Sagittula sp. P11: one gene and its partner. The protein of the gene in region 2 binds, or shares a complex with, the protein of the main gene of each other region. Links are inferred from orthologs where the notes say so. Each region holds a gene or a part of one and is shown on either strand. Other genes may lie near its edges. The genes, in order: CDO87_RS04995 and tldD.

Region 1 (10,860 bases), 2.3 Mb from region 2 along the record:
GGAGCCGGAACCTGCCGAAGCGCCGGAGCCGGTGATGGCGGAGACCGCGGAACCCGCTCCGGCGGACGAGGTCGCGCCGGAAGTGGCCGAGACCGCCCCGGTGGCGGAGCCGGAAGACACCCGTTCGGAAGTGGAGATCGCAGCCGACGACGCGGCCTGGCGGGCGGCGCGGATCGAGAACACCGAGGCCAGCTATACATCCTACCTGAAGGCGCAGCCGGACGGCGCCTATACCAACGCCGCCAACCAGCGGATCAAGGCGATCAGGTCCGATCCCTTCTATGACCTGCGGCGGGCGGAGGACTTCCTTGGCCTGACGCGCGAGGCACGGCGAGACATCCAGCGCGATCTCGACCTTTTGGGGTATTACACCTGGGCGGTGGACGGGATCTTCGGCGAGGGCACCCGCGAGGCGGTGCGCGGCTGGCAGAAGAACGCAGGGATGGAAGAGACCGGTTATCTCGACCTCGACCAGATCGCGAAGATCGAGGCGGACGCCGCGGCGAAGGAGCAGGCGGCGGATGCGCAGCGCGCCCGCGAGCGGGCCCGGCAGGCCGCCGCAGCGGAGGCGCAGCGCAAGCGGGCCGCCCAGGAGGCTGCCGCAGCGGCGGAAGCGGCAAGGGCCGAGCCTGCGCCGCGCCGCGGGCCTTCCGATGCGGCGATGTGGGCCGAGGTGGAGCGGCTTGGCACCGAGGAGCAGGTGCGGCGCTACCTGCGGGCCTACCCGAACGGCGCGCGCGCCACGCAGGCCCGCAACATGCTGGCGGTCATCGAACGGATGCGCGGCGGCTGACCTGCGGGAGAGACGGGGGCGGAGAATCAGCCGGACCTTGTGGACGCTCCTACCGGGCCAGTGTGACAGGCCCGGTGGCCCCATTCGCCACGCCACGCCCTCACAAGGGGCGGGCGCGCAGGCGGAGGGTAGTCTTTGAAGAGTACCCGAACACGGAAAAACCCCCGAGGCATGTGCCTGCGGGGGTTCTTTCTTGCGTCGATCCCGGCCCGAAGGTCGGGTCGTGCGATCAGCCCTGACGCGCCTTGAACTTGCGCTGAGTCTTGTTGATCACGTAAACGCGGCCCTTGCGGCGCACAACGCGGCAGTCGCGATGGCGATTCTTGAGCGAGCGGAGCGAGTTTGCGACCTTCATCGGTCTCTCCTTCGTCTTTCGCGGCGCGCGAGCGCCATGGGTTGTGCCAGACGCGTGAGCGTCCTGCGTTGCAGGTCCCCGGAACATCTCGGGCGCGGTCCTGTTCAGGACGCGCCCGCAACCCCCGGGGGGTGAAATCTGGTGGGCGATACTGGGATCGAACCAGTGACCCCTACGATGTCAACGTAGTGCTCTACCGCTGAGCTAACCGCCCGTATGGCCGATCGGTTCCCCTTGGTCCGTGCCCCCTCCGAAAGAAAGGGGCGCGGGAGGTCCGCGCCGGTGGAGGGGTCTATAAATAGGTTCCGGAGCGGGATCAAGGGCTTTTGGAGTCGAAAGTTTTCGGTCTATGATTTGCTGCAAAGGAGCGCCAATGCCCAGCACAGCTTACCATCTTCATCTTCCGGAGACGCTGTCGAGTTGCGTTGTGTTCGCGTCCCCGCATTCGGGGCGCGATTATCCGCCGAGCTTCCTTGCGACAACCCAGCTGGACGAGCGGACGATTCGCTCGTCAGAGGATGCCTGGGTCGACCGGCTGTTCGATTCCGCCCCCGAACATGGTGCCCCGCTGCTGCGCGCCGGTGCGCCGCGCGCCTACGTCGACCTCAACCGCGCGGTCGACGAACTGGACCCGGCGCTGATCGAGGGGGTGCGCCGTTCGGGGCACAATCCGCGCGTCGCCTCTGGCCTTGGCGTGGTGCCGCGGGTCGTGGCGGGCGGACGGGCGATCTATCGCGGCAAGCTGTCCCGGCTGGAGGCGGAGCGCCGTCTGCAGCAGATCTGGCGGCCCTATCACGAAAAGCTGGCGTCGCTGCTGGCGCAGTCGCACGCGGTCTTTGGCGAGGCGATCCTGATCGACTGCCATTCGATGCCGCGCGAGGCGCTGGACGGCGCGCTGCGCAACGGCGTGCCCCGGCCCGAGATCGTGATCGGCGACCGCTTCGGCGCCTCTTCGGCGGCCGACGTGGTGGAACGGGTGGAGGCGGCCTTCCGCGCGGCCGGCTTCGTGGTGGCGCGCAACACGCCCTTTGCCGGGGCCTATTCGACGCAGGCCTACGGGCGTCCGCTGCGGAACCAGCACGCGGTGCAGGTGGAGATCGACCGCTCGCTCTACATGGACGAGAGGAACATCTGCCCGAGCGCGGATTTCGAGGACGTGCGGCGGGTGCTGCGCGGCGTCGTGGCGGAACTGGCCGCGATGGGCGCGCGCGATCAGGGCCAGCTCGCAGCGGAGTGACGGGGGCCTTCGGGCCTGACGCGATTCGCGGGGCGGCTGCTGTGCCGCTCAGCCGAACAGCCGGTCGAGCGCGCCGTCGAGCGGCGCGGGATCGTCGATCTTCAGCCTGACAGGGACGGTCAGCACGTGGCGGCGCATGTCGGCGGGCAGGCGGACGGCGTCCTTTTCGGTGGTGACGAGCTGTGCGTTCATCCGGCGCGCGTCCTGCACGAGACGGGTCAGGATGGCGGCGGTCAGCGGCTGGTGGTCGCCGAGCGCCACGGTGCCCTTCACGTCGGCGCCAAGGCCCCTGAGGGTGGCAAAGAACTTTTCCGGATGGCCGATGCCCGCGAAGGCGAAGGCGGCCGTTTCCTGCCAGTCCATGCCGGTCTGCAACGGCTCCAGCGCGCCGGTCAGGTGGGGAATGCCCACCTGCGCGCCCCATGTGGCAGCAAAGCGCTGCTGCGCGGCGGAGGGGCCGATGGAGAGAAGCAGGTCGGCACGGGCAAGGCCCGCCGCCACGGGTTCGCGCAGGGGGCCTGCGGGCAGGCAGCGGCCATTGCCGAAGCCCATATGTGCGTCCACCGTTACCAGCGTCAGGTCCTTGCGCAGAGCCGGGTTCTGCAGCCCGTCATCGAGCACGAGGACGTCGGCGCCCGCAGCCTCGGCCGCGCGGGCGCCCGCGGCGCGGTCCTTTGCCACCCATGCCGGGCAGAAGGCGGCGAGGAGGAGCGGTTCGTCCCCGGTCTGGTCTGCGGTGTGGCGGAGCGGATCGACCTGCACCGGGCCGTCGAGCGTGCCGCCGTAACCGCGCGACAGGACATGCGGTGTCAGGCCGCGCTCCTGCAGGCGCTGGACCAGCGCGATGGCGGCGGGGGTCTTGCCGGTGCCGCCCGCGTTGACGTTGCCGACGCAGATCACCGGGATGCCGGGGGCATGGTCCGGGGCGCGGGCCACGCGGCGCGCGGTGGCGCGGGCGGTGAGCGCGGCCAGCGGGGCCAGCGCGCGGGCCTGCCACGCGGGGGCGTCGGGCGGGGTGAACCAGAAGCGCGGCGCCTGCATCAGACCGCCCCGCGTTCGTCGAGGACCTCGGCCACTTCGGCGATGACCTTGTCGACCAGTTCCGCCCCGGAGGAGATCACGTCCCATCCGGCATGCGCCATGGCCGCCGCCTGGTCGGGGGCGACAAGGTGCAGCACCGCCGTCGCCAGCGAATCGGCATCGCGGACGATGCGTGCGGCCCCGGCCTCCACCAGCCGGGTGTAGCTGCGCAGGTGGCCGCCGACGTTCGGACCGTAAAGGATCGCGGTGCCCAGCGTCGCGGCCTCGTAGGGGTCCTCGCCGCCGACGCCGGTCAGGAGCGAGCCGCCGAGGAAGGCCAGCGGCGCGATGCGATACCACAGGCCAAGCGCCTCCGGCCCTTCGGTGATGATGACCTGGGTGTTTTCGTCCGGGGTGTCGCCCTCGTCCCAGAGGCAGAGCCGGAGCTGCGCCTGCCGGGCGGCGCGGACGATCCGCTCGGCGTCCTGCGCGCAGGCGGGGACGATGACCAGCAGGAGGCGGTGGTTGAGGCGCACGGCCTGCCGGTGGGCGGCGAGGATGTCGTGGGTTTCCGCGCCGCGCAGGCGGGCGGCCAGCCACACGGGGCGGCCCGCCATCAGCCCCGCGACCTCCTCGTGCTGGGTGTCGGCGCAGGGCAGGGGCATCTCCGTGTCCATCAGCGGGCCTGCGGCATGGATGCGCGCGGCCTCCATCCCCAGCCGCCTGAGGCGCCGGGCGGCGGCCTCGTCGGTGGCGTAGAGCGTGTCGAACAGCGCCAGCGCCGCAGGGGCCGGATCGGGCAGCCAGCGCGCGGCGGCGGGCGCCACGGGCGGCGTGTCGGCGAGGTCGAGCGCGACGAGATGCGCGCCCTCCTCCGACAGCGCGTGCAGCAGGGCGGGGCGCAGGTTGGACCCGGCCCAGAGCACCACGTCCGGCTTCAGGTGCCGCGCGTAGGCGGTGCAGTCGGGCAGCCGTTCGGCGGGCGCGGGCAGGTGCAGCGCCTCGCCCGTGGCGGGCGTGTCGCCGGACAGCACGATCTCGGTGTCCGGGTGGTGGCCGTTCAGGCGGGCGCAGAGGCTGGCCAGCGCGCGGCCGCGTTCCTCGCCCGAGGCCCAGGCCCAGACGAGCGGCCCCGGCGGGCGCGGCGGCAGCGGTTGCGGCTTTTCCGCGCCCGGGCCGCGCGTCGTGGCCAGATAGGCCTGGAGCGACAACGCGCGACTGCTCAAGGCGTCAGCCCAGTTCTTCGGTGGAGGAGGCTTCCTTGCCTTCCTCTCTCAGCCGGTGCAGGTGGGCGATGAAATAGCGCATGTGGGCGTTGTCCACGGTGCGCTGTGCCTCTGCCTTCCATGCGTTGAAAGCCTCTTCGTAGTTCGGAAAGATGCCGACGATGTGCAGGTCGTTCACGTCGCGGAACACGGTCTTTGTGGGGTCTTCGAGTTCGCCGCCGAAGACGAGATGGAGCCGTTGCATGCGCTTCTCCTGAAGGGTGGGAGCCGGGGTGACGGGCCATGACCGTAGTCATCGCGGGGACGGGGTCAAGCTTCCCACGGGGCGTTTCGGGTGTCGTGCCAAATACTTCGTTACCGGTTGCGGGCCTTTGCCGCCGAACCGGGCGTCCCCGGTGCCGAGGCGCTGAGACGCGCCATGAGCGCGCCGTGCAGGCCGGGATTGGCCGCCACCAGCCCGTCGACCTGCGGATGCGGCCCGTTGAAGCGCAGCGGCAGGCCGCGGCGGTCGGTGACGGTGGCGCCTGCCTCCGACAGGATCAGCGCGCCGGCGGCGATGTCCCATTCCCAGCTTGGCCGGAAGGTGAACATGGCGTCGTAGCGCCCCTCCGCCACCAGTGCCTGCCGGTAGGCCAGCGAGGGGCGGTGGTGGCGCTTCACCTGCGGCACGCCGCCGGGCCAGTGGTGCGGGTCGAGGTTGGGCCGTGTGGCCAGCACCTCCGCATCGGCCAGCGCGCCGCGGGGCGAGACGGCGATCGTGTCGCCGTTCAGCCGGGCACCGCCGCCCAGCCGGGCGCTGTAGAGCGCGTCCAGCATCGGCAGGAAGACCACCGCCGCCTGCACGATCCCGTCCTCGACCACCGCCAGCACATGCGCCCATGCGCGCGAGCCTTCGATGTAGGAGCGCGTGCCGTCGATGGGGTCGACGATGAAGACGCGCTGCTTTCCAAGCCGGGTGTCGCCGTCGGGCGTTTCCTCCGACAGCCAGCCGTAATCGGGGCGGGCGGGGCGCAGGATCTCCTTCAGGGCCGTGTCCACGGCGAGGTCGGCGCGGGTCACGGGGCCCGCGTCGTCGTCCTTGTAGCGGATATCGAGGTCCTGCCCGATGAAGCCGGTCGCGATCTCGCCCGCCCGGCGCGCGGCATCGGTCAGCAGGCGCAGGTCGGCGTCTGCCTCAGTCTCCGGCAAGGGTGAGCCCCTCGACCAGCAGCGACGGCACCACGCGGGACAGCCACGGGCGGGCGTCGTTCGCGGGGGTGATGACGCGCAGCATCTCGCGTAGGTTGCCCGCCAGCGTGACGCCGGAGACCGGGTAGGCCAATGCGCCGTTCTCCACCCACCAGCCCGCCGCCCCGCGCGAGTAGTCGCCGGTGTTGGGGTTGATGGTGGAGCCGATCATCGAGGTCACCAGCAGGCCGCTGCCCATCTCGGCCATCAGCTCTTCGCGGGTCTTGTCGCCCTGCGTCAGTTCGAGGTTCCAGACGGTCGGAGAGATCCCGCCCGAGACGGAGCGCGCGGCGTTGGCGGTACTCTCCATCTCCAGCTTGCGGGCGTTGGCGAGGTCGAGCGTCCAGCCGGTCAGCACGCCGTCGTCGATCAGCTTGCGGGTCCGCGTCGGCAGGCCTTCCGCGTCGAAGGGGCGGGAGGCGGAGGTGCGCGGGCGGTGCGGGTCCTCGATCAGCGACAGGCCCTTTGGCAGGACCTCTTCGCCGAGGGCGCCGCGCAGCCAGGACGCGCCGCGCGCCACCGATGCGCCGTTCGACGCGGCGACGAGGTGGCCGATCAGCGACGAGGAGATGCGTTCGTCGAAAAGCACGGGGTAGGCCCCGGTCTTCGGACGTTTCGGGTTCAGCCGTTCCAGCGCGCGGGTGGCGGCGGTGTTGCCGATGTCCTCGGCAGAACGCAGGTCGGACTGGAAGATGCGGCTGTCCCCGTCGTAGTCGCGTTCCATGGCCAGCCCGGTGCCCGCCACGGCGACGCAGGACCGCGAGCGCCCGGTGCGGCGGTAGCCGCCGACAAAGCCGTTGGACGCCGCCAGCGCCACGTTCTGCGCCGAGTAGGTGGCGGAGGCGGAATGCACCATGGTGATGCCCTTATGGGCCAGCGCCGCGGCCTCTGCCCGGCGGGCGTCGTCCTCGAGCTCTGCCGGGGCGGGTTCGGCCGTGGGGTCGGCCAGTTGCAGCGCGTCCATGTCCCAGTCGCGCGCAAGCTGCGAGGGGTCGGCAAGGCCGGCGTAGGGGTCTTCGGGTGTCTCGCGGGCCATGGCGACGGCGCGTTCGGCCATGGCGGTCAGCGCCTCGGCCCGGGTGTCGGAGGTGGAAACGCTGGCGACCCGCTTGCCGACAAAGACCCGCAGCCCGAGGTCGCGCCCCTCGGCCCGTTCCGCCTGTTCCAGCGTCCCGGCGCGCACGTCGATGGACAGCGACGTGCCTTCGATGGCGATGGCGTCGGCGGCATCGGCGCCGGCTTTCTTCGCGGCGTCGAGCAGGGCCTGGGTCAGCTCGGTCGGGGTCTGGGACATCTGCAGCCTTTCGTCGGTCGTTGTCCCGAGGTAGGGCGCCGCGCGTCGGGGTGCAAGCGTTTCGCGGAAGGGCGTGGGGCCGGGCCCTGCCGGTCAGCGCGGATCGCACTCCACGAAGGCGGTGAAGGCGGCGGCCCGCTGGGCCAGGTCCTCGGGCGGGAGCGCCGCGTGCGGTGCGGCGTGGCGCGGAGAGATGCCTTGCGCCGCCAGGAACCGCGCGGCCACCTCGGCCCTCACCGCGAAGTTCACGTTCTGGGGAATGTCGCGCAGCTGGTCGGCGATGGAGAGCGCGTCGAGCTTGGCCACCACGACGCCCACCACCGAGCCATCGGCACCGATCAGCGGCCCGCCGGAGTTGCCGGGCTGAACGGGTGCGGTGATCTGCATGGTCGCGATGTCCCCCGACAGCCCGGTATTGGCAGAGACCGCGCCGCGCGTCACGTTCATCCCGCCGAGGATGTGCGACAGCGGATACCCCAGCGCGGTCACGTCGGAATTGAGCCGCGCGGGCGCCTCGGAGAAGGTGGCGACCGCGGGGGCCGGGCCGTCCGAGAGAAGAAGCGCAAGGTCGCTGTCCGTGGCCTCCGCCAGCAGGCGGGCGGGCAGGCCGTCCACGCGGATCGTGGTGCAGTCGTCGGTGACATGGGCGTTGGTCAGCACGTGCCCCTCTGCCGAGACGTAGAAGCCGCTGCCGGTGCTGGCGGCGCGGGGCGGCAGCGCCGCCTCGTTCGGGGTGGGCGCGTCCTGCGGGCGCCGGTCGAGGGTTGCCAGCAGCGGCGCCGCGGCCTTTCGTGTCCGGTCGAGCCGCCCGCCCCGCGTCACCGCAAGCGGCGCCGCCAGTCCCGGCGCGATGCTGGCCGCCACCGCCCCGAGGAGCGCACGGTCAGACGCCTCTGCCGACAGGACCACCGTCGACCACGTGCCGTCGATGTAGTCGGAGCGGACATGGCGCAGGGTGCCGTCCGGGCCGGTGATCCGGGTCACGGCCAGGCTGGCGTCGCGGGTGCGGATCGCCGAGCCGCCCTCTGCCTGAAGCGCCACGGTGTCGCGGTGCAGGGCCTGCGCCTCTGGCCGCGAGAGGGTGGCAAAGCGGTAGCGGAGAGAGGACCCGCCGTGGTCCCAGACGGTAAACGCGCCTTCCGGCGGGGCGGTGGCCGCGGTCGTGGCCGGGAAAAGGAGCGACAGCCCCAGCGTGTCGAGGTGCCGCCATGTCCAGCCGTCCCGCGCGATGCGGTCCGTCAGATCCTGCGCCAGTGCGGCCATGTGCAGCGCAGAGGGCGCGGTGCCGTAGGCGGTGTGGACGAAACCGTGCATCGCCGCCTCCGCACCGGGGGGCCAGTCGGGGATGATTGGGGCGTCGAGCGTCCCTTCGAAGGCCAGTGCGACCTGAAGGAAACGCCGGTCCTGGATCGAGAGGTCCTCGGCGGTGAAGGGGGCGGTTAGGTCGACCGTCTCCTGCGCCAAGGCGGGCCGCCACGGGGGCAGGGCCAGCAGAAGGAGCACGAAAAGGGTGCGCAAAGGTCCGGTCATGAAAGATCGCAGCAACGAATGGTCTGTCCGGGCAGCCTGCCACGCGGACCCACGCGCGGCAATCGCTTCCGCCCCGGCGGTGTCCGCTGGCAGCGCAGGCTTCGGCCGGTCAGGGGGCCTTCTGCGTCACCGCCACGATGGGACCCATGCGCCGCCCGAGGTCGTTGCGCCCCAGTTCCGGCGCGTAGAGCCGCGAGACGTTGCCGTCGAGGAACAGCGCGTTGGGCAGCTTCAGACCGTCGCGGAAGAAACGGCCGAACTCGTGGAAGGTCACGAGGCTCTGCGAGATCGCGAAGACCGCGCGCTTGCCGTCCTTCGAGGTGCCGACGCCGTTGCGGATGTAGCGCGAGGTTGAGTCGGGCAGGAAGCGGGGGTGCAGCTCTCCGCCGATCACCAGCATCGGGCCGGACTGTGTCGCGTCGCGGCAGGCGGGTTTCGCGGCAAGGAAATCGCGGGTCTCGTAGACGCGGGCGCGCTTGTCGGTGATGCAGAGCACGCCATTGGGCAGCAGGCCGAAGTTGCCCGGCCCGGGGGAGGAGATGACGCGCATCTCTTCCTTGCCGTCCTCGACGTAGTGGCCGACCGGGGCGCGGTCCTCGTGGTACATGCCGGCGTTCATCGCGAAGGCGAGCGTCTCGCCGTTCTCGGCCAGCATCGCCTCCAGCCGCGAGAACTGGCCGATGGGCTGGCCGTTGGCGTCGGCGCGGAAGAGGCGCAGGTCCTCCTTCGTGGCGTCGACCTCGCAGACGGCGTAGCGGATCGACTCGAACTCGACGTTCTGGCAGGTTACCGCGCCGGAGGGCGCTGCCACCGAGGCGAGCAACGCCGTCAGCGCAAGGCAGACACGGAGCATGGGGTCAGCCCTCCACGTCGCGGCGCACGGTTTCGTCGGAAAACAGGCGCCGGGCCTCGTCGAGATTGTCGAAGGTTTCGTCCAGGCGGAAGCGCAGCTCGGGCGCGAACTTCAGCGTCAGCCCCTTCGAGACGGCGCGGCGCAGCTCGCCCTTGTTGCGGTCGAGGAGCGCGAACATGTCGTCGGCGTTCTGCCCGCCCAGGGGCACGACATAGGCCGTGGCGACCTTGAGATCGGGGGAAACGCGCACTTCGCCGACCGTGATCGAGAGGCGGTTGAGCTCCGGATCGTGAACGTCGCCGCGCATGAGCACATCCGACAGCTGACGCCGGATGACTTCGCTCACCCGGAGCTGACGTTGGCTTGGCCCGGGGCCGTCTTGGAATCTGTTGCGTGCCATGGGGGGAGAAGTAGAGCGAAGCTGTCGCTTTGCCAAGCGCCGACGACCGCTGTATGGGATCGCAACGGACTTGAGGAGTGTGGACGATGACGGATCAGCCAGGTGTCGTTGTAACGGGCGTTTCCGGACGCATGGGTCAGATGCTCGTGAAGGAGGTCATGGCCTCGGACCGGCTGACCCTTGTCGGCGCACTGGAGCGCGAGGGCCACGACTGGGTCGGGCGCGACCTGGGGCTGGCCATGGGCGCTGCCGAGATGGGCCTGAAGGTGAGCGACGATGCGCTCGAGGCGTTCTCGCGCGCGCAGGCGGTGATCGACTTTACCGCCCCGGCGGCGACCGTGGCGTTTTCCGAACTGGCGGCGCAGGCGCGGGCGGTGCACGTGATCGGCACCACGGGGCTGTCGGATGACGACATCGCCGCCATCGACCGCGCGGCGCACCACGCGGTGGTGGTCCGGGCGGGGAACATGTCGCTGGGCGTGAACCTGCTGACGCGGATGGTGAAGCAGGTGGCTTCGGCTCTGGATGCCGACTGGGACATCGAGGTGATCGAGGCGCACCACCACCACAAGGTCGACGCGCCCTCGGGCACCGCTCTGATGCTGGGCGAGGCCGCGGCGGAGGGGCGGGGGGTGAAGCTGGCGGATGTGTCCGACCGGGGCCGCGACGGGATCACAGGCGCGCGGAAGCGGGGCGACATCGGTTTCCACGCGATCCGCGGCGGCGACATCATCGGCGAGCACGAGGTGCTGTTCGCCACGCCGGGAGAGCGGATCGTGCTGAAGCACGTCGCCTCCGACCGGACGCTCTTTGCGCGCGGCGCGCTGAAGGCCGCGCTCTGGGGGCAGGACAAGGGGCCGGGTCACTACGACATGCTGGACGTGCTGGGACTGGGCTGACGGCGTCCCCGCGCCCTGACCGGCGC
Region 2 (10,986 bases):
ATGGGCTGATCGGGATAGGCCTTTTCCTGCAGCCAGTCGAAGATGATGTCGTCCGGCGTGTCATGCGCCTGGCCGATTTCCTGAAGGATGACGTGGCGCTCCGTGTCGATCTCCCTCTCGTCGAAGACCGGGTTGAGCAGGATGTCGGCCAACACATCGACCGCCAGCGCGGTGTCGGCCTTAAGGACGCGGGCGTAATAGGCCGTGACCTCGCGCGAGGTATAGGCGTTGATGTAGCCGCCCACGTCCTCGATGGCTTCGGCGATCTGCAGCGCGCTGCGCCGCTTTGTGCCCTTGAACGCCATGTGTTCGAGGAAATGCGCAATGCCGTTCTGTTCCACGCGTTCGTGCCGTCCGCCCGCCGTCACCCAGAGACCGAGCGCGGCGGATTGAAGGCCGGGCATCTTCTCGGTGACGATGCGAAGCCCGTTGGACAGCGTGGAAATCTGGACGGTCACTTGGTGATACGCTCCTGAATAAGGTTTTCGAGGGCGGACAGGTCGTTGGCCACGCGGGTCAACCGTTCCGAACGCTCATACAGGTCAGCCATGCGATTTGGAAGAGGGGGACGAATACCCGTGGCCTTTTCAACGGCATCCGGGAACTTGGCCGGGTGCGCGGTGGCCAGCGTGATCATCGGCGTCTTCGGATCGCGCTGGTCCTCTGCCACGCGGACGCCTATCGCGGAATGCGGGCACAGGAGTTCCCCCATCGTGGCCTGCGCCAGGCGGATGGTGTCCAGCGTCTCCTCCTCTGACACGCGGCCGGAGTCGAAGTGTTCGCGCAGGGCCTGAAGCGCGCCCTGGCTCACGTTGAAGCCGCCTGCCTTCAGTTCGTCCATCAGCTGCGCCACCGCCGCACCGTCGCGGTCGTAGGCGTCGAAGAGGGCACGCTCGAAGTTGCTGCTGACCTGGATGTCCATCGACGGGCTGATCGAGGGATGGACTTCGGAGGTCTGGTAGTCGCCCGACGTCAGGCAGCGGTGCAGGATGTCGTTCTGGTTCGTCGCCACAACCAGCCGGTCGATGGGCAGGCCCATGCGCTTGGCGATGTAGCCCGCGAAGATGTCGCCGAAGTTGCCGGTGGGCACGGTGAAGCTGACTTTGCGGTCCGGGGCGCCGAGGCTGACGGCGGCGGAGAAGTAGTAGACGACCTGCGCCAGCACGCGCGCCCAGTTGATCGAGTTCACGCCGGCCAGCCGAACGCCGTCGCGGAACTCGAAGTGGTTGAACATGTCCTTCAGCCGCGCCTGGCAATCGTCGAAGTGGCCGTCCAGCGCCAGTGCGTGCACGTTGGCCTCGGGCGGTGTGGTCATCTGGCGGCGCTGCACCTCGGACACCCGGCCATGCGGGTAGAGGATGAAGACGTCGACATTGTCGAGCCCCTTGAACGCCTCGATAGCGGCCGAGCCCGTATCGCCCGACGTGGCGCCGACGATGGTCACACGCTCGCCCCTCCGCTCCAGCGCCTCCTGGAAGAGCTGGCCGATGAGTTGCATGGCGAAGTCCTTGAAGGCCAGCGTCGGCCCGTGGAACAGCTCAAGCAGGAAGTGGTTCGGTGCCAGCTGCACCAGCGGCGCTCGGGCGTTGTGACCGAAACCTGCGTAGGCCTTGGCGATCAGGTCGGCAAAGACCTCGTCGGTGAACCCGTCGCCCACGAAGGGCCGCATCACGCGGAAGGCGGTTTCCTCGTAGCTGAGACCTTCCAGCGCGCGGATGTCGTCGGCGGACATCTGGGGAATGGTCTCCGGCACGTAGAGGCCGCCGTCACGGGCGAGGCCGGACAGCATGGCTTCTTCGAATGACAGGGCCGGGGCCTGGCCTCGGGTGGAGATGTAACGCATGTCAGTCGGTGCCTTTCGCGATACGGCGCAGCCATACGCCGGTCATGAGGAGCCAAACCGCGGCCAGAGAGAACCACGTGATGGCGTATTGCAGATGATCGTTGGGAATGCCGGAGGTGTCCACGGGCAGCGGATCGACGGCGTCGTCCGCCGGATCCAGACTGCGGGCAATGACCAGTAGCGGCTCCGTGTCCAGCGCCTCGGACATGGGGCCGATGTCACGGGCGAACCATGTGTCGTCGTCCGGGTCGTTGTCGGGGGTGGAGGAGTTGCGGTCGTCCGGCCAGTGCAGGTTGCCGGTCAGCCGGGTGGAGCCCGCATACAACGGCGCGTCCTTTTGATCGATCGGGGTGAAGCCGCGATCCACCAGGAGACGACGCCCGTCGTCGGTGGTGAAGGGGGAGATGACCCGCCAGCCCGCGCCGCGCAGCTTTGCCGAGACGAGGACGTGCAGCGCCTCCGCGCCGATCTCGCCCGACAGTTCCACGGGCTGATAGCGCTGTGCCGTGGGGTCGACCATGACGGGCAGGGGCTGCGCGGGTCCGGAGATCGTTGCCTCCATGTCGGCGAGCAGGCCCTCTTTCCAGTCCAGGCGCTGCATCTGCCATGTGCCCAGCCACAGCAGGATCGCGCATCCGGCGATGCCGATCAGCAGGGGGGCGAGGTAGCGTGTCACATGCGTCTCCGGAAACGGAAAAGGCGCGCCCGGTGGGGCGCGCCTTGGTTTACCGCGTGAGGCGTCGAGCGCAAGCCCTGTGGCCGTCGAGGAGGCTCAACCGCCCCAGATGTAGACCGCTGCGAAGAGGAACAGCCACACCACGTCGACGAAGTGCCAGTACCAGGCGGCCGCCTCGAACCCGAGGTGGTTTTCCGGGGTGAAGTGGCCGCGGTAGACGCGCAGCAGGCAGATGAACAGGAAGATCGTGCCGATGATCACGTGCGCGCCGTGGAAGCCGGTCGCCATGAAGAAGTTGGCGCCGTAGATGTTCCCGGAGAAGCCGAACGCCGCGTGGCTGTATTCATACGCCTGAAGGGCGGTGAACAGCAGGCCGAGGACGACGGCGATGATCAGGCCCTGCTTGATCTCGTCGCGGCGGTTGCCGTGGACCAGCGCGTGGTGCGCCCAGGTCGCGGCACAGCCGGAGCACAGCAGGATCAGCGTGTTGATCAGCGGAAGGTGCCAGGGGTCGAACGTCTCGATTCCCGCCGGCGGCCAGACACCGTCGACAGCCGGGCTCATGCCGTTCGGGTCGATCGGGTAGATCGCGTGCTTGAAGAAGCTCCAGAACCACGCGAAGAAGAACATCACCTCCGACATGATGAACAGGATGAAGCCGTAACGCAGGCCGATCAGCACGACGGGTGTGTGGTCGCCGACCAGGTTCTCCTTCACGGTTTCGCTCCACCAGCCGAACATGGTGTAGAGGACGCCGACAAAGCCGATGAGGAACATCCACATCGTGATGTCCTTCATCCACAGCACCGCGCCGAAGAGCATGATGAACCCGGCCACTGCGCCCAGGAAAGGCCAGATGGAGGGGTTCAGAATGTGGTAGTCGTGGTTCTTAGCATGCGCCATGGCAATCCCTCGTTAGGCGTTAGTTCACGGATGCTTTCGCATCGGTCTTATCGTCGATGCCGGGGGCATCGCCAGTGATATCGAGCGCGGCCTGCGTTTCTTCGGGCAGGTCGATCTCGTAGAAGGTGTAGGACAGCGTGATATGCTTGGTGTACTTCGCGTCGCGGTCGTCGACGATCTCGGGGTCGACGAAGAAGCTGACCGGCATCTCGACGCGTTCGCCGGGCATCAGGACCTGCTCGGTGAAGCAGAAGCACTCGATCTTGTTGAAATAGCCGCCTGCCTGGTAGGGCGCCACGTTGTAAGTGGCCTGACCGGCGACCGGGTGGTCGGTCGGGTTGTAGGCCTCGTAGAACGCCAGCCCCTCTTCGCCGATGCGGACGGTCATCTCGGTCTGCATGGGCTTGAACTCCCACGGCATCCCGCGGTCCTTCGAGGCGTCGAACTTGATCTTGATGGTGCGGTCGAGGATGTCGCGCTTGGCCGAGGCTTCGGCGACCTGCGTGGTTCCGCCAAAGCCGGTGACGCGGCAGAACCAGTTGTAGAACGGCACCGAGGCCCAGGCCATCGCGCCCATGAAGACAACGACGCCGAGCGTCTGGAAAAGGGTCTTGGTCTTTGGATCAATTGCCATTGCCGTCTCCCTGTGTTGCCGCAGCCGGTTGCATCTGGAAGTCGCCGCGGTTGATCTTCACCATGGTCATTCCGAAGACGATCACGATGAACGCACCCAGCACCAGCCCGACACCGATGTTGCGGGATCGGCGGCGCTTGTGAAGCTCGTGTTCGCGGCTGATGCTCATGACAGCACCCCGAAGCGTTCGAGCCCTGCGTCCACGAGGATCGCGCCGAAGTGGGCGAAGAGGTAGAGCAGGGACAGCTTGAAGAACGCCTTTTCGGCCTTGAAGTTGTCGGCCTCCGAGGCGGCTTCGTCGCGGCGCCAGATGGTCCACGCGCCTTTCAGGAACAGCGCGTTCAGCACGATGGCGGTGGCGAGGTAGACCGGCCCGCCAACCTGCGTGAAGCCCAGCCCGATGGCAAAGGCGGCCAGCAGGACGGTGTAGACGAGGATGTGCGTGCGGGTCGACTTTCGGCCGTGGGTGACAGTCAGCATCGGCACGGTGGCATTGTCGTAGTCCATGCGGACGAACAGCGCGAGCGCCCAGAAGTGCGGCGGCGTCCAGAGGAAGGTCAGGCAGAACATGAGAACGGAGGCGGTGGAGACCTCGCCGGTGGCGGCGGCCCAGCCGATCATCGGGGGGAAGGCCCCGGCGGCGCCGCCGATCACGATGTTCTGGGGTGTCGAGCGCTTGAGCCACATCGTGTAGATCACGACGTAGAAGAAGATGGTGAAGGCCAGCAGGGATGCGGCCAGCCAGTTGGTCGCGAGGCCGAGGAAGACGACGGCAAAGGCGGAAAGCGTCAGGCCGATGGCCAGCGCGTCTTCACGGTCGACCTTGCCCGCGGGGATCGGACGCTTGGCGGTGCGCTTCATCAGTGCGTCGATGTCCGAGTCGTACCACATGTTCAGGGCGCCGGACGCACCGCCGCCGATGGCGATGAACAGCACCGCGCAGAAGCCGAGGAACGGGTGGATCGCCACGGGCGCGGCAAGCAGGCCGACGAAGGCGGTGAACACCACAAGCGTCATAACACGCGGCTTGAGCAGCGCGAAATAGTCGCCGAACTGCGCTTCCTGCGAGTCGGCCCGCATCTCGGTGCCCATCTGGGTGCGTGTTTCGAAGCTGGCGTCGCTCATGTCGGCTCCTGCCTGAAGTGCCATGGTCGGTTTGGTGCAGCGCAGGCCGGGAGCGGTCCCGGCCTGCGCATCATGTCTATGTCGCCGGGGGCGATCAGTTGGTCAGTGCCGCGCGCACGTCGGTGTACCAGCCTTCGTCCTTCGACGCGGCGAGCCATGCGTCGTAGGCTTCCTGGCTGACCACCTTGACGGTGATCGGCATATAGGCGTGGGCGATCCCGCAGAGTTCCGAGCACTGGCCGAAGTAGACGCCTTCGCGCTCCGGGGTGAACCACAGCTCTGCGAGGCGGCCGGGGACCGCGTCCTGCTTCACGCCGAAGGCCGGGATGGTCCACGAGTGGATCACGTCGGCGCCGGTGACCTGCATCACGATGGTCTTGCCGACCGGCACGACAACGGCGGTGTCGGTGGCCAGCAGCCACTCGTCCTTGGTGTAGCCGGCGTCGGTCAGCATGGTCTGCACGTCTTCGGAGTAGCGGTTGTCGCCGCCGGTCGCCGGGGAGCCGATCATGTAGCTGTCGTAGGCGAGGTCCTCACCCACGTACTCGTAGCCCCAGTACCACTGGTAGCCGGTCACCTTGATGGTGATGTCGCCTTCCGGGATTTCCTGCTGCTTGAACAGCACCGGCAGGGAGAAGGCACCGATGAACACGAGGATCACGATGGGGCCGATGGTCCAGGCGATCTCCAGCGGGGAGTTGTGCGTGAAGGTGCCCGGCGTCTTGTTGGCCTTCTGGTTGTAGCGCACCACGATGAAGGCGAGCAGGGCAACCACCAGCAGGCAGATCGCGGTGATGATCACCAGGATCATGCCGTCGAGCCACTGAAGGTCACGCGCCAGTTCCGTGGAGGCCGGCTGGAAACCCATGCCACCCTGGTGCGGGCGGCCCACAACGGGCAGGTCCTGCGCCAAGGCCGGCGCGGCGACAAAGGCGCTGAGTAGGCCCGTCATCATCGTCTTGAAGGTCATATGTCACCCTGATCGATTCGAGTTGTGCACGGGCCCGCCGACCCGGAATGACTTGATATACATGCAAAAAGGAAGCGCAGGCTGGCGCCCGTCCTCCTCCGCGGCATACCGTTGCGTTCTGGCGGTCTAGAAACCATATTCTTTCCACCCGTGAAAGCTTTGAGCTTGCGGCAAAGCGCCGCTTTACTTGATCCAGATCAATCCAGAGGTCCATATGTCCGACGCACTTTTCCGCCCTTTCGAGACACATCTGGATCTTGATCGCACTGTATCGCTGGTGCGGGAGGCTCTTTCCGGGGCCGAGGACGGCGAACTTTTCCTTGAGCGGCGGCGCTCGGAATCGCTGGTCCTGGATGACGGGCGGCTCAAGACGGCGAGTTACGACGCCTCCGAAGGATTCGGATTGCGCGCGGTGAAGGGCGAGGTGGCCGGTTACGCCCATGCCACGGAGATCAGCGAATCCTCCCTCAGGCGCGCGGCAGAGACGGCGCGTCTGGCGGTGGGCGACGGCGGCGGCGTGATGGCCCCGCCGCCTCCGGGCACGAACCGCACGCTCTACACCGATGCCGACCCGATTGCCGGGGCGAGCTTTCCGGTGAAGGTGGACACCCTGAAGGAAATCGACGCCTTCGCCCGCGACCTCGACAGCCGCGTGGTGCAGGTGACGGCCAGCATCGCTGCCTCGCTGCAGGAGGTTGCGATCCTCCGTCCCGAAGGCGGCCTTGTGACCGACGTGCGCCCGATGACGCGGGTGAACGTGTCGGTGATCGTGGAACAGGACGGGCGGCGCGAGGCCGGAACGGCAGGCGGCGGCGGGCGCGTCACGCTGGAAGGACTGCTGGAGCCCGTCGAATGGCAGTCGAAGGCGCGCGAGGCGCTGCGCATCGCGCTCGTCAACCTCGAGGCGGAGCCTGCGCCGGCGGGCGTCATGGACATCGTTCTCGGCCCCGGCTGGCCCGGCATCCTGCTGCACGAGGCAATCGGGCATGGGCTCGAAGGCGATGCCAACCGCAAGGGCACATCCGTCTTCGCCGGTCTGATGGGACAGCAGATCGCGTCGAAGGGCGTGACGGTGCTGGACGACGGCACCATCCCGGACCGGCGCGGCTCGATCACCGTGGATGACGAAGGCACGCCCTCCGGCAAGAACGTCCTGATCGAGGACGGCAAGCTCGTCGGCTTCATGCAGGATCGGCAGAACGCGCGCCTGATGGGCGTGACCCCCACCGGCAACGGACGCCGCGAGAGCTATGCGCATATCCCGATGCCGCGCATGACCAACACCTACATGCTGGGCGGCGATGCCGATCCGCAGGACATCGTGGGCGATCTGAAGGACGGCATCTGGGCCGTGGGCTTCGGCGGCGGACAGGTCGACGTGACCAACGGCAAGTTCGTATTCTCCTGCACGGAGGCCTACCGCGTGAAGGACGGCAAGGTCGGCCGTCCCGTAAAGGGCGCCACGCTGATCGGCGACGGCGCCTCTGCGCTTCAGCAGATCCGCGCCCTTGGCAACGACATGGCGCTCGATCCGGGCATGGGCAACTGCGGCAAGCAGGGGCAGTGGGTGCCGGTGGGCGTCGGGCAGCCGACGGTGATGATTGGCGGCCTGACGGTCGGCGGTGCGGGTGTCTGACACGCCAGACCCGTTGCCCTGGTGGCACCCAGTGCATGCGCCGGTGATCCGGCCAACACTCCGGCAGCACGGACTGGCCATTCTGGCGACGCTGGCCGCCACGCTGGGCGCCGGGATTTCCGTCGTGACGCTCGCGCTGATGGTCGCGACGGTCTCGGACCCCGCGGCGGGGGCGCTGGTTGTCGTTGGCTACGTGCTGGTGTTCTCGGTCGCCTTCACCTGGATCGGTCACCTGGCCGGGGCGTTCGTGCTTCACTCGCCTCTGGCGCGCGGCTTCGGCGGCTGGGGCGTGGCGATGCTGGGCGGTTTCTTCGTCGGTGCGCTGCTCAAGCCGGTGGTGGGCACGGGGCTGACGGTCGGGCTGGGGCCTTTCCTGGCCGTGCTGCAACTTGCCATGCTGCGCGTGATTGTCGGACGTACGGAGCGCGACCTGCCGGGTGACGGCACGCCGACCTGAAGCTTTTCCAGGGCATGTCCACTGGCTGCGCACCGCGGGAATAATTCTCTCGCCAGAGTTTACCTTCGGTTAACCACCCTCACGCTATGGATGAAGGTGCAAGACGGCGGGGCCAAGATGCGCGACGACAGCTACTCTTCCACTCACCCCCCACTCCCACCCACCACGGAAGATGCTCGTGTGGATTGGCTCCGCCTCTTGCGCTCACGCCGCGTCGGCGTGGCAACCTTCTGGCGGCTTCTGGGCGAACACGGCTCGGCCCGCGCAGCACTCGACGCGCTACCCGAAGTGGCGAGGGCCGCGGGGGTGGAGCGTTACACCGTCTGCCCCGAAAACGTGATCCTTGGAGAGATGAAGACCGCCCGCCTGTGCGGCGCCCGGCTGATCCTGCGCGGAGAGGCGGATTACCCGAAAGACCTGGCCGACCTTTCCGACGCGCCGCCGGCGCTGTGGACGGTGGGCGATGCGCGCGTGCTGAGCCGTCCGATGGTGGCGCTTGTCGGTGCGCGCAACGCGTCGTCGCTGGGGCTGCGGATGGCGCGCAACCTTGCCGAAGGACTGGGCGAAGCGGGTTATTGCGTCGTCTCCGGACTGGCGCGCGGGATAGATGCGGCGGCGCACCATGCCGCGCTCAGGACCGGCACGGTCGCCGTTCTGGCGGGCGGCGTGGATGTGCTTTATCCGGCAGAGAACGCCGGGCTGGCGGATGACATCGTCTCTCACCACGGTGCGCGGATCAGCGAACAACCCATGGGCATGCAGCCGCTCGCCCGCCATTTCCCCATGCGCAACCGGATCGTCTCAGGGCTGGCCCGGGCCGTGGTGGTGGTGGAAGCTGCGGCAAAGTCCGGGTCGCTGATCACCGCGCGCGGCGCGCTCGACCAGGGGCGGGAGGTGCTGGCCGTGCCCGGTCACCCGCTCGACGCCCGGGCGGCGGGCTGCAACATGCTGATCCGCGACGGCGCGCACCTCGTGCGGCACGTCGACGATGTTCTCGAGGCGCTGCCGCGGCTGGAGGGCCAGACATCGGCACAGGCGGAACTGGCCCTGCCGGACCCGGCGAGGGCGGGCATTGACTCGGTGAAGGCGCCGGAGCCCGAGACCCGGACCCTGCGCCAGACGGCCGATCTGCACACGCGCATCCTTGACCGGCTCGGACCGTCGCCCCTGGCCGAGGACCAGCTGATCCGCGACCTCGGCGCGGCCTCTGCCCACGTCTCGCCGGCCCTCACCGATCTGGAGCTGGAAGGGCGCATAAGGCGTCAGCCGGGCGGTTTTCTCTCGCTTGTGCCACGCTGAATCAGCAGGCCTAAGGGATTACACTCTGCCATGTGGCGCAGAAGGGGCCCGAACTTTCATGCGTCTGTTGCGCCCATGGTCCATTGGCCCGCGACCGAGGCGTTGCCCGACCGCTGGCACAGGGCCTGCACCTCCTGCCCGCCGTATTCGAAGATATCGGGGCTGCGTTTGGGGAAGAGATCGGGGGATGTCATGGTGCGCCCGTCCCCGCGCAACGGATCCAGTATTCCAAGGGCGACAGCGCCGACCACCCGCAGCCCATCGACCCGAAACAAAAGCGGCGCTCCGAAGACCTACCCGGCGTCGGGGCACGTCTCGACCATCCGATAGGCGCGAAGGCTTCTGCCGATTTCAGGGGTCTCCCGCGCGCCCCGGGGCAGGCGACGCAAGGTCAGCTAGAAAGCGGGAAACCGCATGTCCGGGGCTCCTTTTTGCGGCGTTCAGCCAACGCCCGAACACCCCCGGGACAAGCGCGGCTCTTCCGCCCGCATTGACAATTACCCCTTGCACCCCACATCTAGCGCCGCGATACGCCGCCCGGAAAGCAGCCGCGCGAGGCCGCCAAGAAATCAGTAGAGGTAGCAGTCCCAGATGCCCGTCGTCGTCGTCGAATCGCCCGCCAAGGCCAAGACAATCAACAAGTATCTGGGATCCGACTACACGGTTCTGGCGTCTTACGGTCACGTGAGGGACCTGCCTCCGAAGGATGGCTCGGTCGATACCGAACATGATTTCGAGATGACGTGGGAGGTCGCGAACGATTCGCGCAAACACGTCGCTGCCATCGCCGAAGCCCTGAAAACCGACGACAAGCTGATCCTCGCAACTGACCCCGATCGTGAGGGGGAGGCGATCTCGTGGCATCTGAAGGAGGCACTGACGAAGCGCCGTTCGATCAAGAAGACGACAGAGGTCAGCCGGGTCACATTCAACGCCATCACCAAGGCCGCCGTGACCGAGGCGATGAAGAACCCCCGCGACATCGACGCGCCGCTGGTGGAGGCGTATCTCGCCCGCCGTGCCCTCGACTACCTCGTGGGCTTCAACCTGTCGCCGGTGCTGTGGCGCAAGCTGCCCGGCGCGCGGTCGGCCGGTCGTGTGCAGTCCGTCTGCCTCCGCCTGATCGTCGAGCGCGAGATGGAGATCGAGGCGTTCAATCCCCGCGAATACTGGCAGGTGAAGGCACAACTCGCGACGCCGCGCGGCCAGACGTTCGACGCCCGGCTGGTCAGCCTCGCCGGCAAGAAGCTCGACCGCTACGACCTCGAAAACGCCACTCAGGCCGAGATGGCGGTGGATGCCGTCGCCAAGCGCAGCCTGAAGGTTCTGAGCGTCGAGGCGAAGCCCGCCTCGCGCAACCCGTCGGCGCCGTTCATGACCTCCACCCTCCAGCAAGAGGCGAGCCGCAAGTTCGGCATGGGCGCCAAGGCGGCGATGAACGCG

The links.
Region 1: the proteins of tldD (region 2) and CDO87_RS04995 are in contact, whole or in part, in a solved structure (PDB 5NJ9), measured with the Escherichia coli proteins. The link is inferred for Sagittula sp. P11 from one-to-one orthologs.

Annotation. Positions count from the first base shown.
Region 1 is NZ_CP021913.1:1,019,192-1,030,051, reverse strand. What follows is about bases 4,980-7,806. They hold CDO87_RS04995 (TldD/PmbA family protein), read right to left. Parts: upstream 7,153-7,806; coding sequence 5,806-7,152; downstream 4,980-5,805. Other genes in these bases: CDO87_RS04990 (S1C family serine protease), read right to left, coding at 7,246-7,806; CDO87_RS05000 (3'(2'),5'-bisphosphate nucleotidase CysQ), read right to left, coding at 4,986-5,819. Also shown: CDO87_RS05035 (peptidoglycan-binding protein), read left to right, coding at 1-793; ykgO (type B 50S ribosomal protein L36), read right to left, coding at 1,023-1,148; CDO87_RS05020 (N-formylglutamate amidohydrolase), read left to right, coding at 1,522-2,385; lpxK (tetraacyldisaccharide 4'-kinase), read right to left, coding at 2,434-3,426; CDO87_RS05010 (3-deoxy-D-manno-octulosonic acid transferase), read right to left, coding at 3,426-4,616; CDO87_RS05005 (DUF4170 domain-containing protein), read right to left, coding at 4,636-4,875; more of CDO87_RS04990, read right to left, coding at 7,807-8,682; CDO87_RS04985 (phosphodiester glycosidase family protein), read right to left, coding at 8,792-9,535; 30S ribosome-binding factor RbfA, read right to left, coding at 9,540-9,935; dapB (4-hydroxy-tetrahydrodipicolinate reductase), read left to right, coding at 10,022-10,834.
Region 2 is NZ_CP021913.1:3,295,378-3,306,363, forward strand. Bases 5,624-8,576 are described here. They hold tldD (metalloprotease TldD), read left to right. Parts: upstream 5,624-6,365; coding sequence 6,366-7,787; downstream 7,788-8,576. Other genes in these bases: coxB (cytochrome c oxidase subunit II), read right to left, coding at 5,624-6,151; CDO87_RS16030 (hypothetical protein), read left to right, coding at 7,780-8,244; dprA (DNA-processing protein DprA), read left to right, coding at 8,362-8,576. In the rest of the region: CDO87_RS15985 (pitrilysin family protein), read right to left, coding at 1-458; thrC (threonine synthase), read right to left, coding at 455-1,843; CDO87_RS15995 (SURF1 family protein), read right to left, coding at 1,845-2,519; CDO87_RS16000 (cytochrome c oxidase subunit 3), read right to left, coding at 2,616-3,422; CDO87_RS16005 (cytochrome c oxidase assembly protein), read right to left, coding at 3,442-4,056; CDO87_RS16010 (hypothetical protein), read right to left, coding at 4,046-4,225; cyoE (heme o synthase), read right to left, coding at 4,222-5,181; more of coxB, read right to left, coding at 5,276-5,623; more of dprA, read left to right, coding at 8,577-9,543; CDO87_RS26815 (hypothetical protein), read right to left, coding at 9,600-9,737; topA (type I DNA topoisomerase), read left to right, coding at 10,135-10,986. UniProt on the Escherichia coli protein: Metalloprotease involved in CcdA degradation. Suppresses the inhibitory activity of the carbon storage regulator (CsrA).